DNA from 2 places in the Anaerobacillus sp. QJM3NY_32 genome. Region 2 is predicted to be linked to the other one. Evidence: riboswitches for the same ligand, from Rfam matches in the RefSeq annotation. Region 2 holds a riboswitch; the other holds the start of a gene.
What was found. Region 2 has a riboswitch for thiamine pyrophosphate ahead of tenA (thiaminase II). Riboswitches for the same ligand answer to the same signal wherever they lie in the genome.

Region 1: it holds a riboswitch for thiamine pyrophosphate, as region 2 does, so the genes downstream of both, thiE (thiamine phosphate synthase) here and tenA (thiaminase II) in region 2, are expected to answer to the same signal.

What each region holds. Positions count from the first base shown of each region.
Region 1 covers NZ_CM149684.1:2,728,343-2,731,763, reverse strand. Annotated here, with positions in the region: gene AC0VYH_RS14375 (M14 family metallopeptidase) at 1-1,151, shown strand, start outside; TPP riboswitch at 1,207-1,323, shown strand; gene thiE (thiamine phosphate synthase) at 1,536-2,171, shown strand; gene thiS (sulfur carrier protein ThiS) at 2,168-2,365, shown strand; gene AC0VYH_RS14360 (thiazole synthase) at 2,370-3,134, shown strand; gene thiO (glycine oxidase ThiO) at 3,151-3,421, shown strand, end outside.
Region 2 covers NZ_CM149684.1:1,581,130-1,584,550, reverse strand. Annotated here, with positions in the region: gene AC0VYH_RS08470 (ABC transporter ATP-binding protein) at 1-224, opposite strand, end outside; gene AC0VYH_RS08465 (ECF transporter S component) at 236-814, opposite strand; gene tenA (thiaminase II) at 811-1,503, opposite strand; TPP riboswitch at 1,672-1,774, opposite strand; gene AC0VYH_RS08455 (histidine kinase N-terminal domain-containing protein) at 1,814-2,977, opposite strand; gene AC0VYH_RS08450 (SDR family oxidoreductase) at 3,120-3,421, shown strand, end outside.

The DNA.
Region 1 (3,421 bases), 1.1 Mb from region 2:
AATATAGCCGAGTGTTTCAAATTCCACTTCGATTAATATTAGATAGTAATAATCTTGAGAATCCTGATCAACTTATAGTCGGAGAACAAATTCAGATCCCTGGGTTTGTCACGAAAAGTTATACCATTAAGCCAGGAGATACATTATGGAAAATAGCAGGATGGTACGGAACACCCCTAGATGGTGTTCTTTTGCTAAACGATTCGAATCCTTTTTCGTTACAACCAGGAGAAAAAGTGAATATACCGATTCGTGTAACGTGGTCACTCATTAACCCAAATCAAAATTACGATTATCAAACCCTTGTTAATGATATTCGAAAAATACTTGCTGTTTATCCATTTATTAAACGATCCATCATTGGCGAATCTGTCATGGAAAAGCCAATCCCAGAACTAGTAGTGGGAACAGGAAAGAAAAAAGTTCATATGAATGGAGCATTTCATGCTAATGAATGGTTAACCTCAACTCTCATTATGAAATTTGTAGATGATTATTCTCGTGAATTGACGAATAGTCAGAGATTGAGCGGTGTTTACCTCCCATCTCTATATGAAACGACTTCTCTCTCTCTTGTACCCATGGTAAACCCAGATGGAGTGGATCTTGTCATTAATGGATTACCTGAAGAAGAACCTTACCGCTCATTGGCGGATCAAATTAATAATGGAAGTGAACAATTTAACAGATGGAAGGCGAACATTAGGGGAGTTGATTTAAACAATCAGTATCCTGCTAAATGGGAAATAGAAGCTGAACGAAAACCAACAAAACCTTCTCCAAGAAATTACCCGGGAAAAGCACCGCTTACAGAGCCAGAAGCAATAGCGATCGCAGACCTGACGAGAAGAAAGAAATTTGATCGTGCGCTAGCATTTCATTCTCAAGGTGAAGTGATCTTTTGGGGTTTCGAAGGACTTGAACCTCCTGAGTCAGAAATCTTGGTGAGAGAATTTTCGCGACTGAGCGGTTATCGAGCAGTTCGCTATGTTGATAGTTTCGCTGGATACAAGGATTGGTTTATTCAAGACTTTAGAAGACCGGGTTTTACCGTAGAAATTGGAAAAGGGGAAAGTCCTTTGCCTACTTCTGATTTCAACACTATTTACCAAGATACATTAGGGATTTTCCTTTCTTCTCTGTATATGTAGGTTAGTGGCTTGTTTTTTAATCACTTCTTTGTCATAATAAACTTAATTTCATAATTCCAAAGACTAGGGGTGCCTTCATGTAAGGGAAGGCTGAGAAAAAGAAACCGTCATTTCTTTTACCCTTGAACCTGATCTGGTTGATACCAGCGTAGGGAAGTCGGTAGCAGTATTGATTACGTATTACTACCCCCATTCCTTACGCGGAATGGGGTTTTTTAGTGTGTTTTATGTTAATCGTTTTTAAGCGTTTACGGTGGTAGCTTATACTCTTGATTCTCGATTTTTAGCTCGAAGCGATTGGTTATCACAGAGCGTAATTGAGCCGAAAATCAACAAAGCTCGTTAACATAGGCTTAAGGTTAAAAGTATTAGAGGAGGTAAATAATGAAGGATTTTAAATTATACGTCATTACAGGGGAAGAATTCCACCCTGATCGAGACCTAGTTGAGGTAATGGAGCAAGCGATACAAGGTGGTGCTGATATTATTCAATTGCGTGATAAGACGAATTCTAAAAAGGTTGTACTAGAAAAAGCTTTGAGATTAAAGGAGCTAACACAAAAATATGAAGTTCCCTTTATTGTGAATGATCACATTGATATTGCGCTAGCCGTTGATGCTGATGGCATTCATCTCGGTCAGGATGATTTACCTTTAGAGGTAGCAAGGAAGATTGTTGGACCTAATAAGATCATAGGTATCTCCACACATCGAATCGAAGAAGCGCGTGAAGCAGAGCAGCGTGGTGCTGATTACATTGGGGCTGGGCCAGTCTTTCCTACAAATAGCAAAAGCGATGTTGTTGATCCAGTAACAACTGACTATCTCAAAGAAGTTGCAGCAGAAATATCTATTCCGTTTGTAGCCATCGGCGGCATCAAATTGCATAATGTTTCGGACGTCCTCCATTCAGGTGCTTCTAGAGTATGTGTCATTAGTGAAGTAGTTGGTAGTGCCGATATTAAAGGCACGTGCGAAGCATTTATTCAATCCATTCAAAAAGAGGTGATTCCCAAGTGACATTACTAGTTAATGGAGAGCAGCATGATTTAGAAGTGGCAACATTGAAAGAAGTTGTTACTCATTTTGGCTTGCAAGAAGGGTTGGTTGTCACTGAAGTTAATGGAACAATTATTGATCGCTCGGAATGGATCGATACAGAAGTAAAAGAAGGAATGAAAATCGAACTTGTCCACTTTGTAGGAGGGGGTTGACCGAATGAATGATAAATTAACAATAGCCGGTAAAGAACTTTCTTCACGATTGTTTCTTGGCACGGGAAGATATCCAAATCCATATGTTCAAAATAAAGCAATTGAAGCTTCTGAAGCAGAAGTTCTCACATTTGCTATTCGAAGAGTGAATCTTACTGCACCAAATGAAGATGCGATTTTACAGCACATCGAGAATCAATCATTTCACTATTTGCCCAATACTTCCGGAGCTACGACTGCTGAAGAAGCCATTCGCATCGCTCGTTTAGCAAAAGCATCTGGCTTAAGTGATTGGATAAAAATCGAAGTTAGTCGTGATGAAAAAATGCTAATCCCTGATCCGGTGGAAACTTTGAAAGCTACAGAGGTTCTTGCTAAAGAAGGTTTAGTTGTTTTACCGTATACTTCTGATGATCCAGCACTTTGCTATCGACTACAAGAAGCAGGTGCAGCGGCTGTCATGCCAGGTGGATCTCCTATTGGAACTGGTCTCGGCATCTTAAATCCATACAATATTGAACTAATTACAGAACAACTGAAGGTACCAGTCATAGTCGATGCGGGTCTTGGACATGCATCTGATGTAACACAAGCGATGGAGCTTGGGGCAGATGGAGTCCTCCTTAATACAGCCATAGCGAAAGCGAGAAACCCTGTCATGATGGCTGAGTCAGTTAAGTTGGCTATTAGAGCAGGAAGATTGTCTTACGTTGCAGGAAGAATTCCTAAAAAGAAGTACGCCACTGCAAGTAGTCCAGTACGAAATTAATAGAAGGAGGGCGATCATGGCTAACATTACGATTGTAGGAGGCGGAGTGATTGGTCTCTCCATTGCCTATGAATGCCGTACGAGGGGACATGAAACGACTGTAGTAGAAGCTCATAAGTGTGGGGGGCAAGCTTCAGGTGCAGCTGCAGGCATGCTTGCGCCTTATTCGGAAATTGAAGAAGATCCAGATGATTTTTTCAGGCTTTGCCAAAATAGTTTAAAGCTTTTCCCGAAATGGCAGGAAGAAATCAAACAGAATTCAGATGTTGATTTTGAATATAGCGAGA
Region 2 (3,421 bases):
ACGCCTGAAGATGCTGGTATACTTTTGGCGTCTGCCTTCATAGGTACTGGAACGGCATTTGGAATTAAACCAGATAATATCTGAAGAAGAGTTGATTTACCACAACCGCTCGGACCAAGAAATAAGACCTTTTCCCCTTCTGCAATCTCAAGAGATAACCGATTAAATAGCAGTGTGTCCGCTCCCGCATATTTTACACGAAGGTTTGATACACCTACTTTCATATAACCACTCCTTACTGATCTAACGCCTTATAATCCTCATCACTTGCTGGTCTAACTAAGCTAGTAACACCCGTTTTCTCTAGAGCCTCTACAAGGAAATAAGCAAGTAGTCCAGCTAATAGAAAACCACCTATTAACCTAGCACCAATGAGAAGAAGTAAATTCCATAGAGCAAGATCCATCACATACCCATAGGCAGCATCCATGACAATGGAACCTACTGCAGCAGCAATCCCTCCAAGCGCCGCAACAAATGCGGTGTATCGTTTATAGCCAAATAAGGCAAACATTAATTCCGTTCCTAATCCTTGAACAATTCCATATAGAAGAACAGATAATCCATATTCAGAACCAACAAGAAATTCACCAGAAGCTGCAGCCGTTTCTGCAAGTAGTGCCACACCGGGCTTACGAAGAAGAAGCACTGCTACTGTACCCGCAATAAACCACATCCCGTAAATCACATCACCAATATGGAGACCAAATGGTTTAAAGATGTTATAGACCGGTCCCCACAGTTTATAAATAATCCCAAAAACAAGGGCAATCACGATCGTAATCAAAATGTCCGAAAGCTTTAGTCGTTTCATACTCGCTCACCTTTTTGGAGGGAGACTGGCCACTCTTCTACTTGATAAGCCATTTCCCAGAAACCATATTCCAACTGACAGCTAAGAATGAAATAGTCCTTGATTCGCTTTAATTCTCTTTCAGGTGCCGTCTCAGCCCACTGATCGAGGATTTTTCTTAGTTGATCCGTCACTGGTTCCATTGACTTCTCTCCGTAAAACGTAATCCAATCATAAAAAGGATGATCTTCTTTAGGATTAACCTCTTCCATTAGACGTTGACCAATCTCAAGGTAAGTCCATGGGCATGGCAGAAGGGCTGCAACGATTTCTCCGAGCGTACCTGAATGAGCAGCGTCGAGCATATGCCTCGTATAATGGTGTGCCGTAGGGGCGAGGGGATAGCCTTGCAGCTCTTCATAAGTGACGCCTGCAGCTCGACACAAATTATTATGAGGATGTACCTCACTATGGAGTACAAATGATATTTGTTCAGTGAAAAGTGCCATCTCTTCTCGGTTTTCACATTTTGATAGCGCAATGCCATAGATTCGAACAAATGTATTCAAATATTCAAAGTCCTGCTTTACATAGTGAACAAGCTGTTCCTTCTCTAACTTTCCCTCCGCAATTCCTCTCACAAATGGATGGTTAAAAATCGCTTCAAAAATTGGTGCTGCTTCCTCTCTTAACTGTTCAGTAAATGACATAAAAAAACTCCTCTCCGCTTTTCATCCAACTGATGAAGAGGAAAGGAGCTTGAATGCCGTTGTTCCGTCATTTTTGGAGATTTAGAAATACTTGTAAGCATTCCTTACTTCTACACGTTTAGGAAATCAAAACGTATAAAAGCCGCTCCAAAAATGGAGCGGCTGCGGTGGCATCCGTCTCCACTTTCCTCCGCTGGCGCTAACCAGATCAGGTTCAAAGGGTCCAGGACATCCTGTCTCAGTCATATAAATGACTCCCCTAGTGGATATATAAAAAGCTTTTTTGAATGTTAGTTTGATAACTATTAAGCTACTCTTCTTTCACACCTTTGTCAACCATTACTGGAAGTTCAATTACAAAAGTTGTTTGTTCTGGATTTGATCGCACTGAAATCACACCTTCGTGCTTTTCAATAATTTGCTTGCAAACAGACAATCCAAGACCTGTTCCGAGTTTTTTTGTACTAATGAACGGTTGAAAGATACTTTCAACAAGATGCGATGAAATTTGCCGGCCATTATTGGAAATTTCAATCGTAATCCGTCCATGGTTTTCTTTTGCTCTCAGCTCAATTTTTCGATGATCGATTTTATTTTCATTTAACTCTTCAATCGAGTTAATCATAATATTAAGAATGACTTGTTTAATTTGTTCTTCTACACCGAACAGTGGAATGTCTGGAGTAATGGCTGTTTCCACTTCTATATTTGATTCTAGTAGTCTTGGATAAAGAATTTCAATGGTATATCTTAATAATCCACTTAAATTTAATGATAGAGGACGATCGTCGCTCCCACGCATTTTTGATAAGAAAAGAAATTGACTTACCTTCTCTTCTAGACTTTTCATTTCGCTATTGAGGATTTCGAAATAGTGTTTCTCGATCGAGTTATTAGCATCACTATCATCTTCTAATAATTTCAAAAATCCTTTAATGGAGGTAAGAGGATTGCGAAATTCATGAGCAAAGCTCGCACCTAGCTGACCAAGAATGGTTAAACGATCACTATGCATTTCCTGTATAAACTTATTTTTATCATGAATGATATTATCTTTCACCTTCGTGTATTCCGTTACTGAATGATACGAATAGGCATTAAAGTAATTATTAATGATTTGAAGACCTTTCGAAAGTTCGTCTCTATCAAATGATGATTCGTTTAAGACAGAGATCACAACCGATCTCCCAAAATTAATATTCGCAATAAACTCTCCGATATTAACATTTGCTTCAATTCGCTCATTGGCAATTTTCTTAGTTAATGTCATAATCCAACTTTCATCCTGAAGGCGAATATAACGAGAGATAAGTTCAACCGTTCGTTTCCCATTCTTAATGATTTCTTCATAATAAGGATCCTCTTGAGAAATTTTTGCGCCAAGCAGCCACTTTTCTACAATTTTGGGCTGACTTTGTTCCAAAAACGACGCAAACCGTTCTTCAAATTCAGATTCTCTTAAATCAAAATTCATACCTCTCGCCTCACAAACTACATTATAGGTTTGTTTCATTTTATCATGTAATGCAAATGTCATCATTATATTCTCAGACTTAGGTTTAGAAATTCTCCCGATTGGCAATTCCTTACATATATAATTTGAAAGGAGTTATCCCATGCGACCAGATTTTAGACAGACGGATGGACAACCAGCACAACATCAAAATCATCAGCCAGGATCTCAGCAAGAAATGGATCCAAAGCCCATAATGGATGACCGGGATTATAAAGGATCAGGAAAATTAACGAATAAAGTCGCTCTCATCACTGGAGGAGATAGTGGGATAGGCGAAGCCGTTGCGATTGCTTATGCAAAAGAAGGAGCAAAAATCGCCATTGTTTATCTTGACGAACATGAAGATGCGCAACATACGCAACAAAAAATCGAAGAGATCGGAAGCGAATGTTTATTGTTGCC